DNA from 2 places in the Oxobacter pfennigii genome. Region 2 is predicted to be linked to the other one. Evidence: riboswitches for the same ligand, from Rfam matches in the RefSeq annotation. Region 2 holds a riboswitch; the other holds the start of a gene.

Region 1 (15,596 bases), on a different contig from region 2:
GGATGAAGGTTTAATAATGCTGTTAACTCCATCCTTTGATAAAAGTGAATTGGAGCCGGGGTACATCAAGGCCTATGTGCCGGGAGTCAGAGAAAACGGAGGCCAGTATACCCATGCCGCCGTATGGGTGGTCCTGGCCTTTGCAATGCTGGGAAACGGCAACAAGGCATGGGAATTGTTTAATATGATTAACCCGATAAACCATTCAACTACTGCATTGGATACCGCCCGCTACAAGGCGGAGCCCTACGTTATGGCAGCAGATGTGTATGCCGTTGAACCCCACGTAGGCAGAGGCGGCTGGACCTGGTACACAGGAGCCTCCGGCTGGATGTACAGAGTGTGCATAGAACACATCTTAGGCCTTAAAATCCGCGGCGACAAATTGATGATTGACCCTTGCATACCAAAAGAATGGGGAGAATACTCCATGAAATACAACTATCAGGACACCCAATATATAATCACCGTCAAAAACCCTTACGGCACCAACCACGGTGTCAAAAAGGTATACCTAGACGGAGGCGTGGTGGAAGACAACATAATCCCTTTAACCAATGACAACCGCGACCACCACATCGACGTCCTCATGTAGAAAAAGCGGAGCTCCCCGCTCCGCTTTTTTCCATCCAGGGGGACGGTTAATCCAGAGGGACGGTTAACAACTTTTTCTGCTAATCCAGGGGGACGGTTAACAACTTTTTCTGCTAATACCACAATTCAGCTCACTACTATTTTAGTGCCCGTTTGAGGTTTGGGGACGGTTAACAATTCTTCTTTATTTATCCACAATTTGTTTAATCTACAAAAATTAGGCAACAATGATAAAAAAAACAAATAAAGGAGATGATTTCATGCCAAGATGCGCAAGAATAAAAGCTCCATCTTGCACATATCACATCATGGTTAGAAGCATTAGCGAAGTATTGCTATATGACGATGATACCGATAAAATCAGATATTTAAAGACGCTCAAAAAATATCAGGAGATGTTTCGTTTCAAGGTTTATGCCTATTGCATTATGGATACGCATGCCCATTTTATCATTTATTCCAATGGTGCCGACATATCAAAAGTCATGCATGGAGTCAACCAGTCCTATGCTCAATATTACAACAGAAGGCATGGCAGACATGGACATCTTTTCCAAGACAGATTCAAGAGTAAGGTTGTAGAAGACGAAAGTTATCTCATATCATTGTCCGGGTACATTCACAATAACCCAATTGATTTAGAAAATTATAATGGTAATATCGAAGGCTACCCCTATTCAACTTTGGGAATTTATCTGGGGTTAGCACAGGACGCGTTTGGATTGGTAGATCACAAGTTCGTACTTCTACATTTTGGCAAGAATATCAATTTGGCAAGAAATCAATATTTAGGTTACATAAAGCAATGCATCAGCCTGGATATACTTTCGGATATAGAGTTTGAGAACGAACTCAATGACTATTGGAGTCAAAAAAGCTTATATTTGAGAGAGCAGACGGCAGTGGATGTTGCACAGCAAATGTCAGAGAAAATAGGTTTTAAGAAGATAATGCTTTCAATGAAAAGTAACAGCAAAGCTACGGAATATAGATCCTTGTATGTCCTTTTCCTACGAGCATTTTGTGATTTAAAATATGTTGATATTTGCAGAGTTATCGGCAATGTGACACAATCTAGGGTATCTAAACTTTGCTCTATTGGTGTTGATTTGCTCCAAAGTAATGATAAATACAGAAGCATAATGAACGATATTTTCGAAAACTGTAAAACAGCATAAATAATGTCTTTTAATTTTCAATTGCTGCTTCAAATCTTTAACTATTGAAAAATTGTACAAGCTGCCTTTTGTATACGCTAGAAGCCATAGAACATGTATATGGATTTCTCATAAAATCAGAGTAATTTGTGTTGAATGATGGATTTTTTATAATATTCAACTGATAATCATTAATTGTTAACCGTCCCAAATCGGTCTCAACCGGTGAATTTTTGAGTGAGAGTAAATAGTTGTTAACCGTCCCGAAGGGACGAAGGGAGGAGGGCTTCGAAGGGGTTGATTTGTGCGGTTAACAAATATATACTATTATAAATAGGAGGTTTTAGTATGTCAGATGAAAAAAAGGTAATTTTCAGCGGTATTCAGCCGTCGGGCAATTTAACTATAGGAAATTATTTGGGGGCACTGAAAAACTGGGTAAAGCTGCAGGATGAATATGATTGTTTTTATTGCATAGTTGATATGCATGCAATAACGGTCCGTCAGGAACCTAAAGGTTTAAGGGAAAAGACTCTGGAGGTTCTGGCCCTGTATCTTGCGTCGGGCTTGGACCCCAATAAGAATACGCTTTTTATCCAATCCCATGTTCCGGCCCATGCCGAGCTTTCATGGGTACTCAACTGCTTCACCTATATGGGTGAGCTAAGCCGCATGACTCAATTTAAAGATAAATCAGCGAAGCATGAAGAAAATATAAACACCGGCCTCTTTGCTTATCCTGTACTTATGGCTGCCGATATTTTATTGTATCAGACCGACCTTGTTCCCGTGGGTGTCGACCAAAAGCAGCACTTGGAGCTATCCCGCGATATAGCGCAGAGGTTTAATAATTTATACAGCCCCACCTTCAAGGTTCCGGAGCCATATATAGGTACTGAAGGCGCTAAGATTATGAGCCTTCAGGAGCCGGAAAAGAAGATGTCAAAATCCGATGAAAACGAAAATGCGTTTATCACCATGCTTGACAGTCCGGATGTGATAAGAAAGAAAATTAGCCGCGCCGTTACCGATAATTTAGGTACTGTAAGGAATTCCGACGAGCAGCCGGGCATAAAGAATCTTTTATCCATCTTCTCCACCTTTACGGGAAGAACCTCGGAAGACATCGCAAAGGAATACGAAGGCGCAGGCTATGCAAAATTCAAAGCCGATACCGCCGAGGCTGTCATTGCAGAATTGGAGCCAATTCAGATAAAGTGCAGGGAATACATTGCAAACAAGGATTATCTCAATGAGGTATATAAAGAAGGCGCTGAAAAGGCAGCAAGAGTGGCTTACAAAACCTTAAGAAAAGTTCATAAAAAAGTGGGGTTCATCCCTAAAGAATAAGTAAAAGGCAGCTTTCAAGCTGCCTTAATTTTATCTTGCATAAATTTCAATAATTTTTAGTATTACCTCAACGGATTTTTCCATGGACTTAAGGGGGATAAATTCATATTTTCCGTGGAAGTTGTGTCCCCCGGTAAAAAGGTTGGGACAGGGCAATCCCATAAAGGACAATCTTGCACCGTCAGTACCGCCTCTTATTGGCTGGACGAGGGGTTCAACACCAGCTTCCTTCATGGCCTCAATGGCAGTATCAACGATATGCTGCCTTTCTTTTACCTTCTCAACCATATTGGAATACTGATCCTTAATCTTTACTTCAACAGTGCCTTCACCGTATTTTTTATTTAATTTTACAGCCAATTCCTGCATGAATTTTTTGCGGTTTAAAAGTCCCTCATCAGTAAAATCCCTCAGTAAATAGCTGGTTTTTGTAAGCTCCACATTGCCGCTTAAGGTATGCAGATGATAAAATCCCTGATACCCTTCTGTTGCTGCCGGCGTCTCATCCTGGGGAATCATCATATTAAGCTCCGATGCTATGTACATGGAATTTACCATGACTCCTTTTGCCGAGCCGGTGTGAGTGCTCTTTCCGTGTATATCAAATTTTGCAATAGCCGCATTGAAGTTTTCATATTCAACTTCTCCTATTTTTCCTCCGTCCACAGTATAAGCAAAATCAGCTCCGAACTTTTTAACATCAAAAAAGTCCACTCCTCTTCCAACCTCCTCGTCGGGAGTAAAGCCCACCTTAATTGTGCCGTGCTTTATTTCGGGGTGATTTACAAGATACTCGACAGCCGTCATAATTTCCGCAACCCCTGCCTTATCGTCGGCCCCTAATAATGTGATCCCATCCGTTGAAATTATTGTATCTCCCTTGTAATTCAACAGGTCAGGGAATTCATTGGGGGATAACAGGATTCCAAGCTTTTCGTTAAGTACTATATCATTACCGTCATAGTTTTCAGTTATTTTAGGATTGACGTTTTTACCCGGCATGGCATTGCTGGTATCGGTATGGGCGATAAAGCCTATGATTGGAAGATCCTTTTGAATATTTGACGGTAAAGTGGCAAAAACATAGCCAAATTCGTCCATGGTAACATCCCTTAACCCCAAATCTTTTAATTCCTTTGCCAAATCCTTTAAAAGAACAAGCTGACCTTCTGTGCTTGGATAGTCTTCGACATCCTCTTGTGATTGGGTATCATACTTTACGTATCTTAAAAATTTATCCACTACTTTTTCCATAATTCAACCTCTTTTCCCCAAATTAAATTTTAAATCAAAATCCAATCTTACTTTTTTCCATCCCAGACCTTGGCCTTTTATATTTTTTACTGATATATACTATTATACCATTATGTTTCTATATAATAAGGCTCAACTTTGCAAATAATAAGCCTGGGTGATAAATGTGAAAAAAATACCGATGTTTTTTATAACAGTTATAGCAGCATTTTTCTTTATACAGGGCAATAATCATCTTTTACTCTTAGCCAGCCCGAATGGAAGCTCAAAAGCATCTCCAAACCAAAAAACAAACCCAAAATCAAGCTCAAGCCCAACCAACCACGGCTGGGAGGTAAAACGAAACAACGAGCATAAACAGCCGGAGATACCAAAGGCTGCCAAGGAAATGCTTCAAAAATACAACGCATATTATACCGGCGATCCGGATAAAAAGACAATTTACCTGACCATTGATTTAGGCTACGAATCGGGCAACACCAATGCCATTTTAGACGTACTTAAAGCTAATAACGTCAAGGCTACTTTTTTTATCATAAAGGACTATTTCGAAAAAAATCCGGAAATCGTGGACAGAATAGTAAAAGAAGGCCATTCCCTTCAGAACCACACGGCAAATTACCTGAAGCTTCATACCTTAAGTGAAGCCAAGATAAGAAAAGAGATAATGGATATGCATGACAGGATAAAAAACCGCTACAACATCCACATGAAATATTTAAGGACTCCCTATGAGGAATGGTCGGATCCCGTCATGAAAACCGTCAAGGATACGGGCTACAAAACTATATTCTGGAGCATTGCCTGCGTGGACTGGGTAAAGGAAGCAGAGGCGGGATATATATACAATTCCATATTAAACAACCATCATAACGGCGGCATAATATTGATGCATGCAGTGTCCCCCCAGAGCCCCTGGGCAGTGTATATGGCCATAAAAAAATTGCAGGAAAATGGCTATCAATTAAAAACCCTTGATATGTAGCTACACCTAAAGACAATAAAAAAGAGCTGTTGCATTATGAACAACGTAAATGAACATAGCATATTGAGTGTTCAAAATGCAACAGCCCCTTTTAAACTTTTACCGAGCAGAAGTCATTCTTCTGTCTAAGGCAAATTAAAAAAACCTTTTGCTGTTTAAACGTTCCTGTACATCCACCAGTGCTTCGCCAAAGCGCTGGAAGTGAACGACTTCCCTTGCCCACAGGAATTTAAGGGGATCTATAACGTCAGGATCATCTGCGAGAGCAATAAGATGTTCGTATGTTGTCCTTGCTTTTTGCTCTGCTGCCATATCCTCTGTCAGGTCGGTAACAGGGTCTCCAATAGACTGTATGAATGCTGCGGTCCATGGAACTCCGTTTGCGTCTGCAGGATACAGTGCGTTATCATGCTGTGTGAAATATCCGCCGAGGCCTGCTTCTTTCAGCTCTTCAGGAGTAGCATCTTTCGTAAGCTGGTAAATAATTGCACATACAATCTCAACATGAGCTAATTCCTCAGTGCCTATATCATTCAACAGTGCCTTTGATTTGCCCGTAGGCATGGTATGGCGCTGTGCAAGATATCTGAGTGATGCGCTTAATTCTCCGTCAGGTCCCCCATATTGTGCCATTATGCATTTAGCCAGCTTTAAGTCCTTATTTTTAATATGAACCGGATATTCTAATTTCTTTTCATAAATCCACATGACTATTCCTCCTCATCACTCGCCGCTTTCCCAGGGCCAGGGCTCGTCAACCCATGTCCAGACTGATTTGCTGGGGGAATTTCCGAAATTCTGCAAAGGCCCCACCCTCATATTGTACATTTCCTTTAAATCCATCAATTCCTTATGAACGATGTTGAAGTCGGATATAGCCTGCTGGCATGTAGGGTTATTATCAAGAAACAGATTCAGGTCAACGGCAGCGAATTCAAGCTCTTTAATTCTCTTTACAAGGTCCTTAACATCCATTTCTCTCATTTAATCTTCCCCCTTTTCGATCTTTTCAAGCTGAGGCAGATATGATTTTAAAAGGAATGGAAAAACAGTACCTCTTTTTAATGCTTCTTCGGGAAGAACAACTCCCATGTATGGCTGGATCAAAACATATGCTCTTGCATATTCCAAATTATTCATAGGTAACGGCATGCCCGCAGGCATCGGATAACGAAGCAAAAGATTCACCTCAAAAATATAAACTTATAATACCATCATATTCAGCTTGTCAAAATTTGTGCAAGTATAAATATATCAAGGCATTTCATAAAAATCCCTATTTGAAGTTCACAAAATCAATGGACGTGAATATTATATAGTTAACAATATTTTTAAGGGGAGGTTAAGCAAAGGGTTTTAAAAATGGCTACAGTTTTGTATAATATTTTTAATTTAAAAGCATTGGATTCAACAAAGTCGGCGGCAGTTTTAATATTTATTCTGGTTATGGCAGGGCTATTGATACTGCAGAGGTTTACAAGAAAAATGTTCAAAGAAAAACAGATGGAATATGAAAGAGTAAAACTGGCCTACAAAGAAAAAAATAAATTGCTTAAAGACATTTTCACTTCGAAAAATGTGAAATACCCCCCCAAGAGCATATTCATAAGGGTTTTTAAAGAAGAAGGGATACTGGAGCTTTGGTCAAGCTCAAAGGATAAGCCCTACACACTTGTAAAAAGCTACCCGGTAAGCAAATCCTCAGGTGTTTTAGGACCTAAGAGAAAAGAAGGTGATAAGCAGGTGCCCGAAGGCTTTTATTTCATCGATTATTTTAATCCTTTGAGCAAATATTATCTATCCTTAAGCATCAATTACCCGAATGAGTCGGATATGATATTAGGGTACAGGGAAAATCCCGGAGGAGATATATTTATCCACGGAGGCAGCAGTACTATCGGCTGTATTCCCATTAATGATGACGGCATAAAAGAGCTATACATTGCTGCCGTTGAAGCCGTATCCCAGGGACAGGACAGGATTGAGGTTCACATTTTTCCAAAAATCATGGATGATATAGGCTTCCGGGAGCTGCAGGAGAGGCATAAGGATGATGCAGAACTGCTTTATTTCTGGGAGAATATAAAGGCAGGCTATGATGCCTTTGAAAGCACAAAAACTCTTCCTGTCATAAACATAGGACGGGACGGAAGATATATAATAAATATAAAAAAGCTTTGAAAGAAATTTCAGGGCTTTTTTTGGCACTGTACCTTATCTGAACTTGTCTGCAATAGTTTATAAATAATTAATATTTAATTTAATACTAATTCAGAATTAAAAGATATTATTATATGGTATAGTTAAATGTGAAATTATGCTAAAAAGACTAATGTATACCTTAAACAAGGGGTTTAATATTTGCGCACAAGATATTATAATTTTGTTATGTACCTATTCTTAATCTGCCGTTTATTTTACAGCCCATGCCGATCTGTGGTAACCAAACCATATTAAATATAAAAGCAATAATAATTAATTTATGGAGGAGTATTAATGAAAAAGAAATTTTTATCCATGACTATTCTTATTCTTGTATTGGTGAGTATTTTAGCCGGCTGCGGCGGCCAGCCCCAATCTGCGGGACCTGCGCCTCAGACGGATATATATACCCCTGTTGAAACACAAACTATAAAAAAGGAAAACCTGTCCAATATGTCCACATTAAGCGGCAAAGTATTTCCTGATAAGGAAATAGCTGTCATGCCCAAAGCCCCCGGGAAGGTAGCAGCCGTTAATGTCAAGGTGGGGGACAAGGTTAATGAAAAGCAGGTTTTACTGACATTAGATCGCGAAGATATTCAAAAGCAGGTGGATTCAACAAAGGCTGCCTATGATTTGGCTAATGCTAATTACCAAATGAACTTGGAAAAATATAATAATGCAAAACTTACATATGATAGAATGAAAACTTTATATGACAGCGGCGCCATATCAAAGAAGGATTTAGAGCAGGCAGAGCTTGCTGCATCCTCCATACAGCTTGATCTATACAGCGCCCAGTTAAGCCAGGCGGAAGTATCCTACAACCAGGCAATGCAAAATTTACAGAACACAGTTATTGAATCACCTATAAGGGGAATTGTATCCGCTGTAAACGTGGAAGCAGGGGAGATGGCATCCACAGCCCAGCCTGCAGTAACCATCGTGGACATGGATATTGTAAATGTCCAGATAGGCGCTGCAGAAAATATGATAAGCTCCTTAAAGCTAGGACAAGAGGTTAAAATAGCTCTCACTGCCATACCCGGCAAGGAGTATACAGGCCACATAGAAAACATAAGCCCTGTGGCAGACTCCAAGACTCAGATGTATCCCGTAATAATCAATATAGATAATAAAGAACAGGAAATCCTGCCTGGAATGTTTGCAAAGGTGGAGTTCAGCACAGATACGGTTAATGATGCAATCATAGTTAAAAAGGAAAGCATAAAAGAAAAAGAAGGAAAGAGTTACGTATATGTAGTTGAAAATGATGCGGCCGTTGAAAAGGAAGTTGCAATTGGCATGGATACCGGCTCATTAGTTGAGGTTATAAGCGGTCTTAACGAAGGTGAAAATATAATTGTCAAGGGGCAGGACTATGTAGAAAATGGAACAAAAGTTAAGATAGTCAGAGGTGATAATTGATGAACCTTTCGAAGCTCTCAGTCAAAAAGCCTGTCACCGTCATGATGCTGACCCTGATTATAATAATTTTAGGTGCGGTATCATTGCAAAGGCTTCCTATAGATTTGCTGCCCAATATCGAGATTCCAATTATAATAGTTTCAACATCCTATTCGGGAGCAGGGCCCCAGGAGGTGGAAAACCTCATAACAAGGCCTATAGAAGGGGCCATAGGTACCGTAAGCAATATAAAAAACATAACCTCCATGTCATCCGAAGGCAATTCCGTGGTTATAGCGGAGTTTGACTTTGGAATCGATATGGATTTTACATCCCTTGAAATGAGGGAAAAGGTGGACATGGTTAAGGGAATGCTGCCTGAAGATGCGGGAGATCCCATGGTAATAAAAATAGACCCCAATGCCCAGGCCATAGTCCAGCTTTCATTGACAAGTACAATGGAATTATCAAAGCTTCAGGCAATAGCTGAAGACAGCATTCAGCCCAGGTTTGAAAGGCTGGAAGGTATTGCTTCCGTCAGCACAACGGGAGGATATACAAATCAGATAGAAATTTTGGTAAACGAACAAAAAATGAGAGGCTACGGCCTGTCTTTAGATTACCTTTCACAGATACTGGCGTCGGAAAACTTAAATATGCCTGGAGGTCAGGTGCAAAACGGAAATCAGAAGCTGACCATAAAAACTGTAGGCGAATTTAAAAGCGTGGATGAGATAAGGGCTCTTCCCATACCTTTGCAAACAGGCGGTGTGGTAACTTTAAGCGACATAGCGGATGTTCAATTGAATTACAAGGATACCACAAGCATTGTAAAGACTAACGGCAGAGACAGCATAAATATATCGATACAAAAGCAGTCGGGCACAAATACCGTGGCCGTTGCTGAAAGTGTAACAAAAGAGCTTGAAAATTTAAAGAAGGATTTTCCCAACATAAATTTTGAAGTTGTAATGGATCAGTCGGAATACATAAGGTTCTCTATTGATAATGTGGCAAACAGCGCCATACAGGGCGGAATACTGGCCATTCTTATATTGTTCTTATTCTTAAGAAATTTAAGGACTACATTTATAATAGGCGTGTCCATCCCGGTTTCCATTATAGCTACCTTTGCCCTTTTATATTTCAGCAAAATCACATTGAATATGATGACTCTCGGAGGTCTGGCCTTAGGTATAGGTATGCTGGTGGATAACTCCATAGTGGTATTGGAAAATATATTCAGGTTTAGGGAGGAAGGGCATTCCAGGGAAGATGCAGCCATTGAAGGTACGGGGGAAGTAAGCATGGCCGTTGTGGCATCAACTCTGACCACAATTGCCGTATTTATACCTATAGTATTCGTTGAAGGCATGACTGCCATAATTTTTAAGGAGCTGGCCTTGACCATAACCTTTTCACTGGTGGCTTCACTTGTGATAGCACTTACAGTTGTTCCCATGATGGCATCTAAATTACTTAAGGTGGACAGGAACAAGAACAAGGAAAGAAAAGGCATATTAAAAATCTTTTCTTTCATATATGCAGGCTTTGATAAATTCTTTAACGGTATGGAATCCGTATATAAAAAGATATTAAACTGGGCGTTGAATCACAGAAAGAGCACCGTATTTATAGCCATTGCCGTATTTATAGCAAGCATGGTCTCCCTTTCAACAGTTGGTTCGGAATTTTTCCCCCAATCGGACCAGGGTCAGATTTCCATAAGCATATCCATGCCTGACGGCGCTGAAATTGAAGATGTGGCAAAATTGGTGTCAGACATTGAGGGAAAGATTGAAGGAATTCAGGAAATAAAGTCGGTATTTTCAAGGGCGGGTTCCGGCGGAGGTTATCTTGGCGGGGGCTCAAACAGCGGCTCTATTACAGTAATGCTGAAAAGCTTAAGCGAAAGAGAGAGAGGCTCTCTTGAAGTAGCAGATGAAATACGTAATCTGGTAAAGGATATACCCGGTGCTAAAATAGGAGTTACGGCCGCAACCGGCAGCATGGGTATGATGGGAGGTTCTCCTATAAGCATAAGCATAAAGGGAGACGATTTGGAAGAGCTGAAAAGAATAAGCGATGATTTTGAAAATATAATAAGATCTGTCGAAGGAACAAGAGAACCAAGCTCCAGCCTGGACAGAGAGGTACCCGAAGTTCAGATAAAAATAGACAGGCGTGCTGCCACCCAGTATGGCCTGACAGCCTCCCAGATAGCGTCAGCCGTAAGGGGAAATATTACAGGAAGAACGGCGACAACACTGAAATATGACGGTGATGAGCTGGACGTAGTTATAAAGAGCGATAATTTGTACAATGAAAGCTTATCCAATTTAAAGCAGATAATAATACAGACAGCCTCGGGTGCCAGCGTTACTATAGGCCAGGTGGCCGAGGTAACCATAGAAAAAGGCCCCATAACCATAAACAGGGATAATCAGGTTAGGGTGGTTACCGTATCCAGCCAGATTATGGGAAGAGACCTTTTGAGCGTGACAAATGATATAAATCAAAAGCTTATGGAATATAATATGCCGGACGGATATATTTTTGAGATAGGCGGAGAAAGCCAGCAGCAGCAGGAAGCTTTTGCCGATCTTGGAATGGCGCTCGTTCTTGCCCTTATCATAGTTTACATGGTAATAGCATCCCAGTTTGAGTCATTGCTGAATCCATTTATAATCATGCTGTCAGTGCCCTTCTCATTTTCGGGAGGCGCCCTGGCTCTGGCATTGACAAGAAGGTCTTTAAGCGTCCCGGCTTTTATAGGAGTTATAATGCTGGCCGGTATAGTTGTTAATAATGCCATAGTGCTGATAGACTACATTATAACAAGAAGAAAAAGAGGAGAGGACAGGAGGACTGCCGTTATAAATGCAGGCCCCATAAGGCTAAGACCGATATTGATGACGACTTTGACAACCATTTTAGGCCTTATGCCCATGGCATTAGGAATAGGCGAAGGAGCCGAGACTATGGCGCCTATGGGTACGGTGGTTATAGGCGGATTGACCCTTTCAACCTTATTGACACTGGTCTTTATCCCGGTAACCTATACATTGTTTGATGATCTTTCGGTATTTCTTAAGACAAAGCTATTTAAAAGGAAAAATACCGTTGCAGGAGATATAACAGCAGAAATGTAGTTTTAAATATTGTTTTAAGCAGCTAAATGTGATAATATAAACATGATATGATAATTCCTTACAGGAATTATCATATCATGAAAGCTAAATAAAAGCGTGAAGGTGCCATTATGGATAATAGGGAATGAGGTGAAAATCCTCAGCGGACCCACCACTGTACACGGTAGAGATTTTCAATTGCCACTGGCTTTTGCCGGGAAGGCGAAAGTCTTGTTATTCCGTAAGCCAGGAGACCTGCCTTTATGTAATATGTCTGTGCAGACAGGCAGCAGGATGACGGTAAAGTCCTTAAATACGGTATTTTTGTATTTAAGGACTTTTTTATATGTAATAAAGGGTTCCCGGGACCTGCTATAGCAATCAAAGATTGCCATAGTAGGTGGGATTCTTATTTTTAAAATTTCAAGGGGGAAAAGTATTATGAAAAAACAAAAAACAATTATTATGATGGGCCTTTTTATCGCTCTTAGCATCATAGGTGGGTACATAAAAATCCCTAATCCCGTTACATCAAGCATTGCATTTGATTCGCTGCCGGCATTTTTAGCATCTCTTGTCCTGGGAGGATTGCCGGGGGCTGCCGTGGCATTTTTAGGACATATGCTGTCAGCGGCATTGGGAGGTTTTCCTATGAGCTTGCCGATCCATCTCGTTGTAGCCGTTGAAATGGGAATAATAATGGTGGTATTCAGCTTTATAGCAAATAAAATTAACTTGATTGTGGCAATTATAGCAGGTATTATATTAAATGGTATTGTATCACCTGTTATACTGATATTCATTCCTAACTTAGGGCTGCCGGTATTTTTGGCATCACTTCTGCCGTTGATGGCTGCCAGCATATTCAATGTAATTTTGGCTGCAGTAGTTTTCTCATCCATTAAAAATGTAGGATTTGTGAAGGAGATTCAGGAGGCTAAATAATGGGATATTTTGGTCGGGATGTTGAGGTTGTGGATTGCGGCAATGTTTATATAGTGACTGCCTGCGATTCCAGCGGAGCTATAGGAAGCAAAGAGCTGGATGTCGTGAAGGTTACGCCTTATATAGTAGGAAGATATGCAGCCAGAGTGCCGCTTTTAGAGATATTGTCGGCAGGTGCATATCCCATAGTCATGTCCGTCACAATCTCAAACGAGCTGAATCCCACTGGAGAAGGCATACTGGACGGAGTATACGACGAGCTGAAGGCAAATGATATAAAGGAACTGCCAATAGCAATAAGCACTGAAAAAAATATGACCACAAAACAAACTGCCGTTGGCGTCACAGTTGTAGGAAGGTGCGGCAAAGAAGAGCTTAGGATTGGAACGTCAAGGGCTTTGGATGATGTGTATTTCTTAGGCATTCCCAAGGTAGGAAATGAGGTTGACGATCCGGATGATAAAGAGGTGGCAAAAGGAAATCATATAAAGCTGCTATCCTTTATCGAAGGGGTTCATGATATATTGCCCGTAGGCTCAAGAGGTATATTGGCAGAAGCGCAAACATTGGCTAAAAGCAATGGGTGTGAATTGATACTTGAACTCATAGGTGATGTGGATGTAAATAAATCCGCCGGTCCTTCCACCTGCCTTTTGTTTACCTGTTCACCCGGAACTAAGATTCCGAAATTTTTACATGCGCCAGTGGCTAGGATAGGCCGATTAAAATAGTTTATAGAAGAGATAAAGAGTCTTAAAGACTCTTTATCTCTTTTAATATCTCCTGAAATTCATTCATAGAGCTTATAAGCCGCTCAAGTTTGTCTTCAGAAAGCTTTTCCAATCTGCTGCCTATGATGTCCAGCTTTTTATCAAGGTCCTCATTTAAAAATTCCTGACCTTTATTTGAAAGGCTGTAAAATGTATTTCGCCTGTCCTTTGTATCGCTTTCCCTTGTAATATAGCCTTCCTCATCAAGCTTGTTTAGCATTATGCAGGTGCTGGAGCTTGATAAATTAAGCTTTTCACTGAGTTCTTTCAAAGTGCAGCGCTCCAATATTTTAAGGTTAAGCATGGTTTTAAACTGCTGCTCGGTTATGGGTCGGCTGTCATTGTGATAATTATGATAAATCTTCATGTGGCTGTTGAAATTTACGAAAAAATTTAAAAGTTTCCGGGCCGTTTCCTTATTCTGCATTGAGTACACTCCTTCTGACTACTGCTTTGTTTTTCCATTTGTCTGTTCTGTAATAACTATAGCACATCAAAAGACCAGCTATCCAGGCTACAGGAATGCCCCACCATATGCCGTCGGAACCAATTCTGGCAGATAAAAGCGCCGATGCGGGAATTCTTATGACCCATAGGGAAAGTATGGTAAAGAGCATAGGTACAAATGTATCTCCGGCGCCTCTTAATACCGCATTGACTATAAACTGGGTGGAGAATACTATAAAGAAGGCTCCCACTATGGTTAAATATCTTCCGCCTATTGCCTTTACGGCGGCGTCTGAGGTAAATATCGATATGAGGTGCTTTCCAAAGAGTATTACAACTATGGATATTGTCAAGGATATAGTGCCGGATATCAAAATTCCTGCCTTAAATCCCTGTTTTACTCTTTCGGGCTTGTTGGCTCCGATGTTCTGCCCTACAAAGGTGGATACCGCCATGGATACGTTCATACAGGGCATTACTGCAAAGGATTCAATCCTGGTAGCCGCCGTGTAGGCTGCCATGGTGTCGGTTCCGTAGCCGTTTACAATTCTGGTCAATGCCATCATTCCGGCAGAGACCAACATTTGCTGTACGCCGGAGGGAAGGCCTATTCTTACTATGGTTTTAAATATTTCTTTATCATAGGTCATGCCTTTAATGCTGAATCTTAAAACCTCGTGGGTTCTGTTAAGATGGAATACTCCAAAGGCAAAGGAACATGCCTGTGCGATTACCGTCGCCCATGCCGCTCCTGCGACGCCCCAGTTGAATACCATTACAAAGATCAAATCCAGTATGATATTTATAACTGTTGCAATTATCAAAAAAGTGAGGGGGGTTCTGGAATCTCCCAGGCCTCTTAATATGGCGCTTATGGAGTTATATCCGAACATAACCGGCATGCCTAAAAACATTATATTAAGGTATGATTTAGCTGTAGGCAGCACGGTATCGGGAGTTTTTAACAATTTTAAAATGGGTCCGCTGATCATCAACCCCACTACCATCATTATAAGGGCTCCGATAAGGAGGGATATATATGCCGTGTCGATGGTGGTTTTAACTTTTTTTATATCCCTGGCTCCGTAGAACTGGGAAATCATAATGGTGGAACCCATGGTTATTCCCATAATGAGGGCTATAAGAAGGAATAAAATGGGGAAGCTGGCGCCTACGGCCGCCAGGGCGCTTTTCCCCAATGCGCGGCCTACGATAATACTGTCTACGGTAGAATACAGCTGCTGAAAAATATTGCCTATAAGCATAGGCAGTGCGAAGAAGAAAATCTGTTTGGCCTCATTGCCTTGAGTCAAATCTTTCATAATCACTTCTCCTTATTTTGTTATAAAATAAT
Region 2 (15,596 bases):
ATTTATGTCATGAAGCACCATGACAATTGTAATCCCAAGGATGGAATTCAATGCTTTTACAAGCTCCAATACTTCAAATTGACATGAAACATCAAGAAATGTGGTAGGCTCGTCTAAGAGAAGAACCTCCGGCTGCTGTGCCAGTGCAAGGGCCAGCCATGCCCTTTGGCGCTCTCCACCTGAAAGGGTGTTTACCGGGCGATGTTGAAGATAATCAATACGGGTTGCAGATATGGCCCAGTCAATTACTTCATGGTCTTGTCTCTTTAGTTTACCGGTCAGTCCAAGGTAAGGCTGCCTCCCATAGCTGACCAAATCCCGGACTGTGAAATCCTCAGGAACCTTCGGAGCCTGAGGAAGTATTGATAGCCTTCTTGCAACTTTTTTAGTATCCAGCCTGAATATGGATTGCCCGTCGAGATAAACAACACCCTTCAAGGGTTTCAAGCTTCTGGAAAGGCTTTTTAAAAGCGTTGACTTTCCGCAGCCGTTCACCCCTATAATGGTTATCAAATCGCCTTTATCTATGGTTAGATCAAAATTATTAATAACCTTGTTATTTCCATATCCAATGGACAGGTTCACAGCCTTAAGCATTTTTTTTCAGCCCTCCTCTTAAAAGATATAGAAAAAACGGAGCACCAAGCATCGCCATAATAATTCCCACGGGAATTTCCATCGGGCTTAAAACAAGCCTGGCTACTGTATCGCAAAATATAAGGGTTATTGCTCCTAAAAGCGCACTGGCAGGAATTAGGTATCTGTAGTCGGAACCAATTAAAAGCCTTGCCATATGGGGTACAATCAGCCCTACGAATCCCAACAGGCCGACAACGCTTACAGCGCTTGCTGCCAGCAGAGAAGATATGGCAATAAAAATCATTCTGACTCGTTCAACATGTATTCCTAAGCCAATTGCTATTTCGTCGCCTAGTAATAAGGTATTTAACTGTTTGGACAAGAGCATAAGAAGTGCCGTACCCAGAAAGGTGTATGGCCATAGCATTCTAAAATGCTTCCAGGTTTTTGCGGCAAGGCTTCCCACCATAAAATCCACCACTCCCTGGACACGGTCTGGGAAGAAAATAAGCAAGGCATTGATTCCTGCGCCTAAGAAGGCTGAAACTGCCACACCTGCCAAAACCATGCGCATGGGATTTATACCGTCTTTCCATGCAAGTGCATATATAAGAAGAGTGGTCGATAAAGCTCCGATAAAAGATACGGGAGGTACTAAATAAATAAACTCCGGGAAAAGTATAAGTATGAATATTCCCGTTATTCCCGCACCTGAAGAAACACCGATAATACTGGGAGAGGCCAGGGGATTTCTCATAATCCCCTGTAATATAACTCCCGATAATGAAAGGCACACACCTACCAATCCTGCCACCAATGTCCTGGGAAACCGGATTGTCCAAATAATCTGGCGGCTTAGTCCTTCTCTTTCTACAAATATGGTTCTCAAGACTTCCCCGACAGTTATTTTATAGGCTCCCAGTGCTGTACTTATAAATAGTGATAAAATTAAAATAATAATTAATGAGATTAAAACAGTAACCCTGAATACTGTTCTTTCTCGTATTTTTTTTAAGGAATCAGTTAATTGTACCGTCATGTTATCTGCCTGAAAATAGTATTTCTAAGATTTTATTTATCCGGATACAAATATCCGGCCAATGTTTCAAATGCTTCAGGGAATCTCTCATTTGGTTTATTTAAAAATAATTCTTTATCCAGGTAATAGACCTTGCCTTCTTTCACGGCGCGCATGGCTGCCCAGGCCTCGTTAGATTCCAGTTCTTTTTTGACCAATGCTTTGCATGCCTCGACATCGCCCATGGTTTTGATCAAAATCATATCCGGATCACCTGCTGCAATGCTTTCCATACTGAAATCCACACGTGTTTCGCCTTCAACTGGTATATCCTTTACTATATTAGTTCCCCCGAGGAGTTCAACCATATTTCCTGTAGTTCCCTTTGATACTTCGCATGATATGGCTTTGCTTGTTGTGAACATAATAAGTACTTTTGGAGCTGTTTTTCCTTTTACTCCATCGATTGTCGCATTAATTTTATCTTCGATCTCTTTAACTTTGGGATCTACCTGTTCCTGAGTTCCATTAAGCCTGGACATTAACTCAAGATTATCGATATAATCCTGGTAAAGATCATATTTTACAAATAAATAAGGTATTTTATTCTCTTCCAATATATCCTTTAGAGCAACCTGAGATTCCATACTGCTGGTTAAAATCATGAGATCCGGTTTAAGTGCAAGTATTTTTTCAGGACTGATTTGGCTCATGCTGCCTAAATCCTCAACACCTTCCGGCAGTGAAGCTGATGATACGCTTGCAATAGCTTTTCCTCCGGCTTCATACCACAAATCAAGGTAGGATGCATATAGGCTGACTACCCTTTGAGGGTTTTTGGGAAGGGTCACTTCATTCCCTAAAGGATCCGTAATAGTTATAGTGCTTTCGGTTTCATTTTTTATAAACTCCGGACCAATGGTGCCGGATTGTGCCGGCTTATTGTTCGAGCCGCACCCGGCTAAAACAATACATAAAATCACAAGCAGAAATAGTAATCTGGGCAAACTTCTTAATGTTTTTTTCATCTTAATATTCCTCCTAAATTTAATATATAATATAAAAAGCCCCTCTATCCTACATGGATAAAGGGGCATATTTATCTTCAAACAGACACACTCACTACACCTGTTTTTCATCTCCCTATAGCTCGTAGGTTCAACAATGAATACGCATCAAGCAGGTCTTCTGGCTCAAGGTTCATCAAAGGCCTTACCTTCCCGGTTTCCCAGTGGTAACATAGGACTTCTCCCCTTATACAGCGGCGGCACCGCACAGGATTTACACCTGTTTCCCTATTATGCCGGTTCATCACCGGCCACTTGTTGTCTGATATTTATTTGTATGAACATTTTAACACTAACTTTATAATTATTCTACTTAATATTTTATTATTTTTACTGATTATTCCACATGATGATTGTAAACTATGAATTTTTCCTAAAAATGATACTATAGTCCAGATAGATTCGGATTCTTGTTTATAGATAAAAATAAATAAATAAATATAAATTAAAAAATATTTTTTCATAATGAAAATTTTTACCATAAAGAAGCCAAATTAGCTCAAAAATCCAAGTTTATTTTGAAAAAAACTAGTTACAATGAATTATGTAAAGATGACATTGATTATTTTGAAATATTTCAAAAAATATATTCTTTTTTGACTTTGACTTTCTTTGACTATTCTATTATTATATAGTTAAAACAACAAAAATACTTTAAGAGGAGTGAGTGATAATGTTTGATATGGTACCTTTCAGAAAGAATGATTTGACAGGCAGGGACGAATTCTTCTCACCGTTTTTTAAAAACTTCTTTGATGATGATTTTATGTCATTCATGACTAACATGGGCGGTAATTTCAAAGCTGACCTGAAGGAAACAGAAGAAAATTATCTCATTGAAGCCGACTTGCCGGGAATCAAAAAGGAAGCTATAGACATTGAATTTAATGAAAACCATCTTGTGATCACAGCAAAAAGAGATGAAACAACTGAGGATAAAAGAGAAAACTATGTAAGAAGAGAAAGACATTACGGTGAATTCAAAAGAAGCTTCCATATAGATAATGTAGACCAGAACGGCATTGATGCATCCTTTAAGGACGGTGTCTTAAAAGTAGTTCTTCCCAAGCTCAACAAAGGCAATGACAAAAAGAAGAAAATAGACATTCAGTAAGAACAGAAAAATTAAGAAATTCTCAAAAGCTATTTGATTAAAATTTCATAGCGTTAAAAAATCACTGTCATAGTCCCCGACAGTGATTTATTTTTTGTATAATAGGAAAAAAAACTTTCCTATTATACAAAAAACCAGGATTGCAAAGGACGGGACGTCCTTGCCGTTAAGGGCGGTGCTAAGTAAAAATGCTAAGGCATTTTTACACAGAAGGGGGACATAGATCCCCCTAGAGGAAGCTATGCAGTAACTTTTTTTTGTACGTACTGTACTGCTGAAAATTTCTTTGATATTATTTAGTATATATAAATAGGAAAGGAAAGCATAAAATGGCACAGCAGGAAATAAAGCCGGGAAAAAAATACAGGCACTTTAAAGGCAACGAATATCTGGTGCTCCATATTGCAAAGCATTCCGAGACCATGGAGGACTTGGTTGTATATCAGGCTCTGTACGGTGAAGGCGGCATATGGGTAAGACCACTTTCCATGTTTACTGAAAAGGTGGAGATTAATGGACAATTGATCAGCAGATTTGAGGAATGCCTGTAAAAATTAAATAATAGGATAAATAAATGTTTATTATATATATGAAGGGAAGGATTATTAATGCTGGATTTACTTAAAAAAAGAAGAAGCATAAGAAAATTTGAACCCAAGGAAGTGGAGAAGGAAAAGATTGACACCATTCTCAAGGCAGCTTTGCTTGCACCTTCTTCAAGAGCTCTAAGGCCGTGGGAGTTTATTGCGGTGACCGACAAGGAAGTTTTAAAAGAGCTTTCCAATTTCAGAGGAAACGGATCAAAGTTTTTAGCCGACGCGCCCTTGGGAATTGTGGTCCTTGCAGATCATGAAATTTGCGATGTATGGGTGGAGGACGCTTCCATTACAGCTTCCATTATGCAGCTGACCGCCGTTTCCCTGGGACTTGGCTCCTGCTGGATGCAAACAAGGGAAAGGGTACATGATGAAAATACTAAGGCAGGAGATTATGTCAAAAAGCTTTTAGGTATTCCCGACAAATACAGCGTACTGTGTATTTTAGCCATAGGCTATCCTGCAGAAGATAAGAAGCCTTATAGTGATGAGGATTTGCTTTACGGCAAAATACACAATAATAAATTTTAAGCAATAGAAAATTATAATGGCTATAGGATTAAATTGCATGTTTTTACAAAATCCTATAGCTGTTTATTTTTTTGGTAATAAAAAGTTTACACTTGCATTTGAAATAATGATGAAGAAATGTGCTATAATAATTATGCTGTCAAGGTGATTACTGTAGAATGAGGGAAAAATATGGATAAAGTTATTTTTCTTGTTGATATGAATGCCTTCTTTATAGGCTGTGAAATGGCGAGAAATCCGGAGTTAAAAGGAAAGCCTGCGGCAGTTGCAGGAGATCCTAAAAAGAGAACGGGTATCATACTTGCGGCAAATTACGATGCTAGAAAATACGGTGTTAAAACCACCATGCTGGTACATAAGGCAAGGGAATTATGCCCCCAATTGAAACTGGTGCCTCCGGACCATGAATATTATGAAAGCGTATCAAAAAAAGTGATGGAGCTCCTTGGGGAATATTCTCCTGTAATTGAGCAGAACAGCATTGACGAAGCGTGGATGGACATGACAGGCTGCGAAGCTCTCTTTGGAAAACCTGTCGATATGGCACAAAAGATAATGAAGGATATTATGGAAAGGCTGGATTTATGGTGTTCCATAGGTATTTCTCAGAATAAATTTCTTGCCAAAATGGCCTCAGAGCTTAAAAAGCCCTTAGGCATCACAGAATTATGGCAAGGTGATATAAAAGAAAAACTATGGCCTCTGCCCGTAAGGGACATGTATGGCATAGGAAAGCAAACGGAAAAGAAGCTTTTGGATTTCGGTATCCAGACCATTGGTGATATAGCAAAATGGGATAAAGAGCTTCTTTTCAAAGCCTTTGGCAAATATGGCTATGAGCTATATAATCTTGCAAAGGGAATAGATTATGGAGCTGTATCAAATAGTCCGGTTCATAAAAGCAAATCCATAAGCCGTTCGACGACATTGGAATGGGATATAAACGACATAGAATATGCAAAGACGGTAATTATGAAGCTTTCCGAAGAAGTCGGAGAAGAAGCAAGAAAATTGGGCCTGAAAGGCAGAACTGTATCAATAGTTATTAAGTACAGCGATTTTCAGTCCATAACAAGGCAGAGATCAATACCTCCTACATACCTTACTAAAGATATATATAATACCGGCATAAGCCTTTTGAAAGAAAATTGGAATATCAACCGTTTTGTACGCTTATTGGGCATCGGCATAGATAATTTTGAAGGCCAGGCTATAGAGCAGATATCACTTTTAGATGCTGAATCTTCTAATGACAGTAATAAAGAGGAATGTATAGAGCGGGTTATGGATAAAATCAGAGATAAATACGGGCGGGATAAAATTAAAAGAGCTAAATTAATATAAGTCTAAGGATTAAACCATATTAAGGGGAAGTACTATTATGAGTAAAGCAAGATCCATATTAAGCATCATGATAATTGCCTGTGCATGTATACTCTTTACATCTGTCAAGGCATATGCATGGACACAGATAGACCGCCTGGCGGGAGAAGACCGTTACAGCACGGCAATTGAGGTTTCAAAATATGGCTGGAAGGCAGACTCAACGGAATATGCCATTATAGCCACTGGTGAAGATTACGCCGACGCACTTTGTGCAGCGCCGTTAGCACACAAGCTTAATGCCCCCATATTATTGAACGCCAAAAATTCCCTGGATTCAAGGGTAAGCTATGAGTTGAAAAGATTGGGAGTTAAAAAGGTATACATAATCGGAGATAGAGAAGCCATTTGGGAAAATGTCAAGGATGCTGTGACTGCTCTTGGTATATCCTGCACCAGGATTTCAGGAAGTAATAAATACGAAACTCAGCTGGAGATTGCAAAAACTCTGGGTGATTCAAGTGAAATAGTCATTGCTTCTGAAAGCAGTTTTGCAGATGTATTGTCCATCGCCCCCATTGCTGCCAAAAAAGGTATGCCGGTAATACTGACATCAGGCGATGTATTGCCTAAAAGCGTTGTGGAATATATCAGAAATACCGGGGTCAAAAATACTTATATAATCGGCGGACCGGATAAAATCAGCAGTGAAGTGGCCTTTCAGGTACCAAATCCCAAGAGGATTTTCGGACAGGACAGGTACGAGACCAATGTGGAAATACTTAAGGAATTTTCAAATATTCTTAATTTCAGTGTTACATATATAGCTACCGGAAACAATTTTCCCGATGCCCTTGCAGGTTCGGCGATAGCGCCGGTATCATCATCGCCTATTATTCTCGTAGATAAGGAGCCCGGAGTAGTAACGAAAAATTACGTGGCATTGAAAATGCAATCCATAGACAGGATCAAGGTGTTAGGCGGAGAAGGAGCAGTGGCGACTTCCACATTAAATGAACTTGTGAATGTGGTTTCCAGCGATAAATATAACGACTTCAGCTTAAGATATAATGCTGATTTTAAAGTAAAGGTGCATAAAAATGTGAATTGGGTTCCGGCAAATGTATTAGGCAAGCCTCAGTTTACAAAGGAACAGCTGTCTTATCTGATTGAGGATCCGGACATATTAAAGACTAATTTGAACACTCTTTATGATGTTATACAGTATATAAGATATGCCGATTTTAAAGGGGCATATGATGTTGCATATATAGATGATAAAGGCAACATGTGGGAGCATTACAAGCCCGGGTTCAATACCTTGGTAGCAAACAAGGGCGGCTATGGAAGCATGGCTAATTTAGGTGTGTATCTTTTAAGCGGTGATTATGAAGAAGTAGGCGTGTTGCAATACTTCCAGGAAGACGGTACGGGATATGCCCAAAACTATGTAAAGCATAACGGAAAATATTATATATTCACACTTACCCATTACAGAAATGATTTCAGATATTCTGCAGTAGAGAGCGGAAATCTTGAAGATTATCATGCCAGCGATTATATAGCAGGAAATATTCATGAGGCAGACTCCCTTAATGATTATGTAGCATACTGCAGGCAGGGCTTTAAAAACCCTCCCGAGCTCTTTGCTTCCTATTCTCTTGAGAATGTGCTTCCTGCATCAACTAAAAAGATTAACGGCACTACCTTTATAAGTTTTCCCATAGCCAAAAAGGATGCTGTAAGCATACTTTATGATGTGCCGAATGACGGAATAACCTTTGACTTTATAGAAGGGCCCAGTCAATATCCTTCCTGGGCCAGCACAAATACAATGCTGGTATATAAATAATAATCAAAATCCTGAAAGCTTTGCTTTCAGGTAAGTGGAAAGGGGACACTTCTAAAGAAGTATCCCCAAACTTTTGCTAGGTATTGTAAGAAAAAGGGTCTATTGCATTGTTCGTAAAGCAGCCCTAACTTTTACATAAATTTTTCGGCGATTTCGGCAAGGGGGCTTCGCTCTACACGCTTTAATGCCACATGGCCGGTTATATTAAAGGGTTTCATTTTCTCCACAGTATATACAAGACCGTTGGACTTGGCATCTACCAAAACGTTGTCTATCTGATTGTCACTGGGGTCTCCTAAAAATACGAATTTTGATCCAAAACCGGCACGAGTCAGCATGAGCTTGGCAAGATGAGGCGTTATTTCCTGAGCTTCATCTACTATAACCATGGCATCGGACAATGTCCTTCCCCTCATATAGGTAAAGGTCTTGGTCTCAATGGCACCCTGCTGTTTATACATATCTATGAAATCATCCACATAAAATTCCATACTGTGATGGTCATCGTTGTGATTGTGACGCAGTCTTGGCTGCTTTTCTTTTTCCTTTCTTGTATACTTATTATTCATGAGATTTTCTATTGCATCATAAAAGCTTCCCATCCATGGACGCAGCTTCTCGTCCTCAGTTCCGGGGAGAAAGCCTATATCATTTCCGGCAGCTACAACAGGGCGTACAAAAACAATTTTTCTGTATACTCCCATCTCTATGACTTTTTGAAGGGCTACAGCTGTTGACAATATGGTTTTGCCAGAGCCTGCACCACCGGTTATGGATACAAAATCCAAACTCGGATCCATCAGCAATTCAAAGGCCATTTTCTGTTCCCTGTTAATAGGTGACAGCCCCCAGGCAGTATCGTTTAAATACTTCAATGGCACAATTTTTTTACCGTCATATCTGGCCAGTATTTCATGTTTCATACCCGTACTGCTTTTGATGTGTAGAAATTCATTGGGATAGATAGGTTCATCCAGCTCTTTAGGCAGGGCAAGGCCTTCTTTGTAAATCTCATCGATGTCTGAAGAGGGAAGAAGGATTTCGGTATATCCTTTGTATAATTCTTCTGTAATGACTTTGTCATTTTTGTAGTCCTGAACTTCAATGCCGAGGGCATCTCCTTTTATGGACATATATAGATCCTTTGTGACAAGAACGGTGGGCATGTTTCTGTACTCATTCTGAAGGTTTTTAGTAATAGCCAGTATCTTGGAGTCATTTTTTGATACATCCATTCCGTCTGGAAGTATGGATGTATTCATATGATTTATTTCTATTCGCAGTGAGCCTCCGTTTTCAAGCTTTACGCCTTCATGAAGGCTGCCTAGTTCCCTTAATTTATTGATTTCACGGGCTGCGCTTCTGGCATGATAACCAACTAAATCTCCCTTTTTCTTAAGATTATCAAGTTCTTCAATACAGATAATCGGAATAATTATATTGTTGTCTTCGAAGTTCTGCAGAAAATTGGGATCATGGATCATTACATTGGTATCGATAATAAAGTTTTTAATCATACAGTCCTCTCCTTTATAAGTGGATATGATTATGATAAATTCAAATGGTATTGGCATTTGAATTTATTCAGCAGCAATATTGTACTGCCGGGGAAACTGAAGGGCTACACCCCCTGGCAAAAGAAATGAAATTTTAAAATAAAGAAACTATACTTTTAATTATTCTGTACGAAGCAATTTAATTCCTGCAAAGTTTTTGTTAAATAGATTTTAACAATTTAACTAACTAAAATGTTGGGAATAATGTTTAAAGCTTATGAATATTAAAATTTTCATGATAGACGATAATTAGGTCAAAACAATTGACATTGTTTGCCGTGGCAACTATAATCAAAAGCATATATTTATAGTAGGGGTATCCCCTAACATTAAGAGAGAGGATTTTAAAAGCAATGAATGTATACGAGGAATCCTTGAAGCTCCATGAGCAGACGAAGGGAAAATATGAAATAAGGAGCAAGGTAAAGGTAGGCAATAAGGATGATTTGAGTCTTGCCTACACTCCCGGTGTGGCAGAGCCTTGCAAGAAAATACACGAAGATGTTGAAAATGTTTATAAATATACTGCTAAGGGCAACGTGATAGCCGTTGTGACAGACGGCAGCGCAGTATTAGGCCTTGGAGATATAGGGCCTGAAGCCGGACTTCCTGTAATGGAGGGAAAAGCCGTATTATTCAAGGCTTTTGGAGATGTGGACGCCATTCCCATATGCATAGGAAGCAAGGATGTGGAGGATATAGTAAGGACGGTAAAGCTCATATCACCATCCCTAGGAGGAATTAACTTAGAGGATATATCCGCCCCCCGATGCTTTGAAATAGAGGACAGATTAAAGGCAGAGCTTGATATACCGGTTTTCCATGACGATCAGCATGGTACTGCTGTAGTAGTCTTGGCCGCCCTTATGAATGCAGTGAAGATTACAAAACAAAGCTTAAGTGATTTGACTGTCATTATAAACGGTGCCGGTGCCGCAGGAAATGCCATAACCAGGCTTCTTATTAAGGCAGGGGTTAAAGATTGCATCCTTTGTGATACAAAGGGTGCAATATATAAGGGAAGGGATAATATGAATCCTTCCAAGGAATTGATTGCACAGATTACAAACAAGGAAGGGAAAAAAGGAAGCCTTAAGGATGTAATGGCAGGTGCCAATGTATTTGTTGGCGTATCGGCTCCCGGTTCCGTTACTGCTGAAATGGTAAAATCCATGCATAAGGATGCCTTTGTATTTGCAATGGCAAATCCCGTTCCTGAAATTTTTCCCGATGATGCAAAGGCTGCCGGTGCAAGGATAGTGGGAACAGGCCGATCAGACTTTCCAAATCAGATAAACAATGTGCTGGCCTTTCCAGGAATATTCAGAGGAGCCTTGGATGTCAGAGCAAGGGATATAAATGATGAAATGAAAATTGCCGCGGCTTATGCCATAGCGCAAACGGTAAATCCCGAGGATTTATGCGAGGAATTCATAATTCCTTTAGCCTTTGATAAAAAGGTCAGCGAAAATGTAGCGGCAGCCGTTGCAAAGGCTGCCATCGATTCAGGCGCAGCAAGAATAAAGGGGTAAAACAAAGTATCAAAGTGTAGAGCATTTTTATAATTGATATATAAAATCCCTCCGGATTAATATTTATTTAAACATTAACCTGGAGGGATTTTTTTATATATTTAGTACAAAATTATAGTCTAATTAAATTTATTTTCCTTAAAGTGACGATAAAACTGCTGCTTTACTTATAATTCCTTTTAATTCGCGGTTATTATCCAACACGGCTATAGGATACTTAGATTTTGCTGTCAATGATAATATATCGCTTATAAGGGTGTCTTCTTGTGTTGTATATACATCTGAAGTAATGTATGATTCCATGGAATAGCCTTCATCTCGTGCTTTAATAGCATTATCAATAGTTATCACACCTAATAACTGCATTTTACCATCAACCACATATGCCGTGGATACACTATTATCTCTCATCTGGCGTATAGCCTGATTGGGAGCATCTTTAGGCCTTACAATGCAAGTTGGGGTAACCATTACATGCTTGGCACTCAATACCCTGGTTTTATCAGCACTGTCAATAAACTGTCTGACATAATCATCGGCAGGAGCTGAAGACATATTCTGAGGAGTATCAATTTGAATGATTTTTCCGTCTCTCATTATGGCTACTGTATCCCCCAGTTTGAATGCTTCGTTTATATCATGTGTAATAAATATTACTGTTTTCTCCAGCTTTCTTTGGATAGAGAGAAGCTCAAACTGCATATCCTTTCTTACAAGTGGATCCAAAGCAGAAAAGGGCTCATCCATTAACAATATGTCGGGATCATTAGAAAGAGCTCTGGCAATTCCCACTCTTTGCTTCATGCCTCCCGAAAGGCTGGCTATAGATTGGTTCTCCCAACCATCTAATCCCACGAGTGAAACCATTTCCATGGCTTTTCTTTCCCTGACTTCCTTCGGTATATTTTTAACTTCAAGGCCGTAAGCCACATTTTCCAAAACAGTTCTATGAGACATTAAACCAAAATTTTGAAATACCATGGAAATTTTGTTACGGCGATATTGCAGAAGTTCCTTTTTATTAAAATCCTCTATATTGCTTCCTTCAAAAAATATTTTTCCGGAAGTAGGCCTGTTGAGCCTGTTAATACATCGTACTATAGTCGATTTTCCTGAACCCGATAAACCGATTATAACAAATATTTCACCTTTTTTTACCTCGAAGGATACGTCCCAGAGTGCTACGGTGACGCCGGTCTTCTTATGGATAGTTTCCTTATCTTTTCCTTCTTTAATAAGCTTTATAGCCTCAGTTTTATTCATACCATATAGCTTTGTAACATTTTCTACACTTATTATACTGTCGTCCTTCATCTCTATTCCGCCTCCTTTTTAGTTATGAGTCCCTGGGTAAGGCGGTCGATTATAATTGCCACGGCTACTATGGATATACCCGGCATTAAAGCTTTGCCCATTTCTGTACGGTTTGTTGCCAGCAGAATTTCCATACCAAGTCCATTTGCACCAATGAGTGCACAGGTTACCACCATTGACATAGCCATCATAATGGTTTGGTTGATGCCTGTCATAATAGTTGGCAGTGCTTGCGGTATCTGGACCTTTACAAGAGATTGCATAGTAGTAGAACCAAATGCTCTGGAAGCTTCCACCACTTCAAAATCTACATGAGTAATTCCGTGACTGGTCATTCGTATCATTGGTACAATGGCATAGATGGTGGTTGCTATCAATGCAGGGGTTTTCCCTGTGCTGAATAATATCACAGCAGGTACAAGATAAACAAAAGTAGGCATTGTCTGCATCAAATCCAAAACAGGACGTATAATGCCTTCTGCCCTTTTATTCATGGCAACCAAAATTCCCAGCGGAAATCCCATTATAACTGAAAGTATAACTGATGCGATTACTATACTCAAAGTTTCCAGCATTTGTTCCCAAAGCCCGCAGCTTCCTACGAAAAATAGCATAACAGCATAGAGTAAGCCGGTACGCTTTTTCCCGCTTACCTTGATTCCCAGCAAAGCCACTGCCAGAATCAGCAACCACCACGGAATAATCGAGAGCAGCCAGTTAATCCCATTAATTGAACCTACAATTGCAGTTCTAATAGCAGAGAACACATCTCTGTGTTCTCTGCTAAAAGCCTTTATAATATCATCAATAATTGTACCTGCGTTAAACTGCCACTTTTCAGGAAAATGTAAAAGATATTTTGTCAATTATAGCTTCCTCCTTTTTAAGGCTCCTATCACTTCAAAGCTTCTCTTACCCTGTCAGCATTTTCTTTAGGCAGCCACTCATCTAATAGATAGTCATATTCTTTTAAGAACCATTTTGCTGTCTCGTCATGGGTCTCCCCTGTCTCATCCAAATGGGCCAGCGCTTTACTTATAAGCTCACTGCCTGTTTTATATTTTTTAAAAAATTCTAAAAGGTCAGGAGCTTTTTCAGCAAATTTATTGCTGCTTACAATTTTAAGGGCTTGTGACGGAAAGCTGCTCTTACCTTCTGTGAAAAGGCCAGCATCATATGGTGCATCTTCAAGAAGCACTAAATCTAGCTTGCCGCTTATCCAGGTGGGTTCATAGCAATATCCTACCCAGGGGTTTCCCAGATTATATGCACTGTTCAAAGATGCGAAAAGAGTTGCCTCACTTCCAAGCCTTACATAGTTATAACCTTCATTAAGGCCGTAATATTCATACTTTTTATAAAGTATTTCATCTGCCATCCAGCCTGGAATTGAGCCGTAAATTCTTCCTTTTTTTGGATCTTCATCATCTGGGAAGACATCCGCATATTTTTTGAGATCTTCGACGGTTTTAAGGTCGGGTGCAACAGCTTCAATTCCGCGCTCTGCATCTCCTTCAATGACATAACGCGGTACATATAATCCTTGTGCGCTATCAGGCACAAGAATACCTACATCTACTATATCGCCATTTTTTACATCATCAGGATATGTTGCTACATTGTCTGTCCAACTTTCGATATCCAGATCCACATCTCCTGCAATTATTGCCTGCCAGTTCATTGTGGATGAACCTGTAGAAAGCTGAAATTCATAATTATCATATCCATTCTCAACTATGAATTTGGCGATTGAATTGTGCAGTTTCTGGCTATCCCAGCCATTGTCAGTGGCTGTTATAGTAACAGTATCAGTCTTGCTGTTGCAGCCTGCTAAAAATACAGGCAGACAGAATACTATAGCCAGTATCAGTGTTACTATTCGCTTGTTTTTCATTTTAAATTCCCCCTTTAGCGATAAAACTGACAACTTTATGCTAACATAGAGTTGTCACATAAGTCAAATTTACAGCTTGCCATTTAGAGTTTCAATCATATGCAAAACCGTGTAAAATCAAGGATTCTACACGGTTTATTTTTTTATCTCAGGGACTTTGTCTCCGACTTGCCCACTATATTATCGGTGCCAGCTTTTCAGATACATTTCAACTATCTGGATCTTCTCATCCGATGGTATCTTGTCTTAATTGTCACGGTCAGCTTTTTGCCTTGACCTGGTTACGATATATCGTGACCAGGTTTTTTATCTCTTTAAGATACAGTATTACTTTAACATGGGATTGTTGACTGTAGCTACCCCTATTATGTCAATTGAGGATGAAGAAGGTATTCCCTCAGGCGGCATAAATACCTGGCTTGAGTTTAAGCCCGTAACCTGCTGTATGCTGTTTGTAATGGTGACGCTGGACTTAAAGGCAGAGGTGGACATTATTAAAAGCCTTATTAATTTTTGCACTCCGCCCCCTGAAGGCAGCTTTATATTGGTTCCCGAAATGTTGATTACGGCATTTGTAACATCAGTATTTACAGCTACCGGCCGGCCGTCCTGGAAAACTGCCTTCCATCCGCCGAAGTCGGTAAATTGAACCGTAACTCCCTGAGGTATGATTAAGCGGTCAGATATCGATACAAAGGTTTCGGGAGATGCTCCTACGCTGGATATGCCTATGGTGAAAGTGATTTCATTTCCATTAATTATATTGTCATAGGATCTGCTGCCGGCAACCTTTACAGCCTCTATATGGATTACATTGCTTTTTGAATCAGAGGTATCCTTTGCAGAGGCAGTTACAATATCCGATATGGCAAGCTTCCCTGGTAATTTAATTGATGATACGGGAATATCATAAGCAGCGGAGAATATGGCACCATCGGGATTGATGGATGTTATTATCCCTGAGATATTTATCACGCCTCCGGGGCCGGCTATGGCTGAAAGCGGAGGTGAGGGAACTACCACAGGGGTACCTAAGGACAGATCATCCGAGTTAAAAGATATTACATCATTGTATTTTACGTTATTTAGCGTCTGTCCGCCTATATTTTTTACCGTAACCTCATAGTGCAAGGTGGCGAGATTGTTTGAAATTATCAAAGAGCACAACTTGTTGACTTCAAGCTTTCCCGGCTCCGCATAGCCCGGGACCAAAAATGCTG

Evidence for each region. Region 2 has a riboswitch for cobalamin ahead of OXPF_RS13960 (ABC transporter substrate-binding protein). Riboswitches for the same ligand answer to the same signal wherever they lie in the genome.
Region 1: linked by a shared signal. The riboswitch ahead of OXPF_RS21650 (ECF transporter S component) and the one ahead of OXPF_RS13960 (ABC transporter substrate-binding protein) in region 2 are both predicted to bind cobalamin.

Annotation. Positions count from the first base shown of each region.
Region 1 covers NZ_LKET01000027.1:28,971-44,566, reverse strand. The annotation lists gene OXPF_RS06300 (glycoside hydrolase family 94 protein) at 1-595, shown strand, start outside; gene OXPF_RS06295 (transposase) at 822-1,772, shown strand; gene trpS (tryptophan--tRNA ligase) at 2,100-3,101, shown strand; gene pepT (peptidase T) at 3,132-4,355, opposite strand; gene OXPF_RS06280 (polysaccharide deacetylase family protein) at 4,522-5,340, shown strand; gene OXPF_RS06275 (manganese catalase family protein) at 5,476-6,048, opposite strand; gene OXPF_RS06270 (spore coat protein CotJB) at 6,064-6,324, opposite strand; gene OXPF_RS06265 (spore coat associated protein CotJA) at 6,325-6,480, opposite strand; gene OXPF_RS06260 (L,D-transpeptidase family protein) at 6,703-7,521, shown strand; gene OXPF_RS06255 (efflux RND transporter periplasmic adaptor subunit) at 7,837-8,970, shown strand; gene OXPF_RS06250 (efflux RND transporter permease subunit) at 8,970-12,101, shown strand; cobalamin riboswitch at 12,185-12,357, shown strand; gene OXPF_RS21650 (ECF transporter S component) at 12,522-13,025, shown strand; gene OXPF_RS06240 (hypothetical protein) at 13,025-13,756, shown strand; gene OXPF_RS06235 (MarR family winged helix-turn-helix transcriptional regulator) at 13,779-14,222, opposite strand; gene OXPF_RS06230 (MATE family efflux transporter) at 14,212-15,564, opposite strand.
Region 2 covers NZ_LKET01000039.1:138,665-154,260, forward strand. The annotation lists gene OXPF_RS13950 (ABC transporter ATP-binding protein) at 1-597, opposite strand, end outside; gene OXPF_RS13955 (FecCD family ABC transporter permease) at 590-1,618, opposite strand; gene OXPF_RS13960 (ABC transporter substrate-binding protein) at 1,651-2,625, opposite strand; cobalamin riboswitch at 2,759-2,938, opposite strand; gene hsp18 (heat shock protein Hsp18) at 3,338-3,778, shown strand; gene OXPF_RS13970 (DUF1653 domain-containing protein) at 4,108-4,329, shown strand; gene OXPF_RS13975 (nitroreductase family protein) at 4,387-4,905, shown strand; gene OXPF_RS13980 (DNA polymerase IV) at 5,077-6,249, shown strand; gene OXPF_RS13985 (cell wall-binding repeat-containing protein) at 6,287-8,080, shown strand; gene OXPF_RS13990 (PhoH family protein) at 8,212-9,597, opposite strand; gene OXPF_RS13995 (NAD(P)-dependent malic enzyme) at 9,990-11,168, shown strand; gene OXPF_RS14000 (quaternary amine ABC transporter ATP-binding protein) at 11,307-12,482, opposite strand; gene OXPF_RS23150 (ABC transporter permease) at 12,485-13,348, opposite strand; gene OXPF_RS23155 (glycine betaine ABC transporter substrate-binding protein) at 13,378-14,376, opposite strand; gene OXPF_RS14015 (hypothetical protein) at 14,704-15,596, opposite strand, start outside.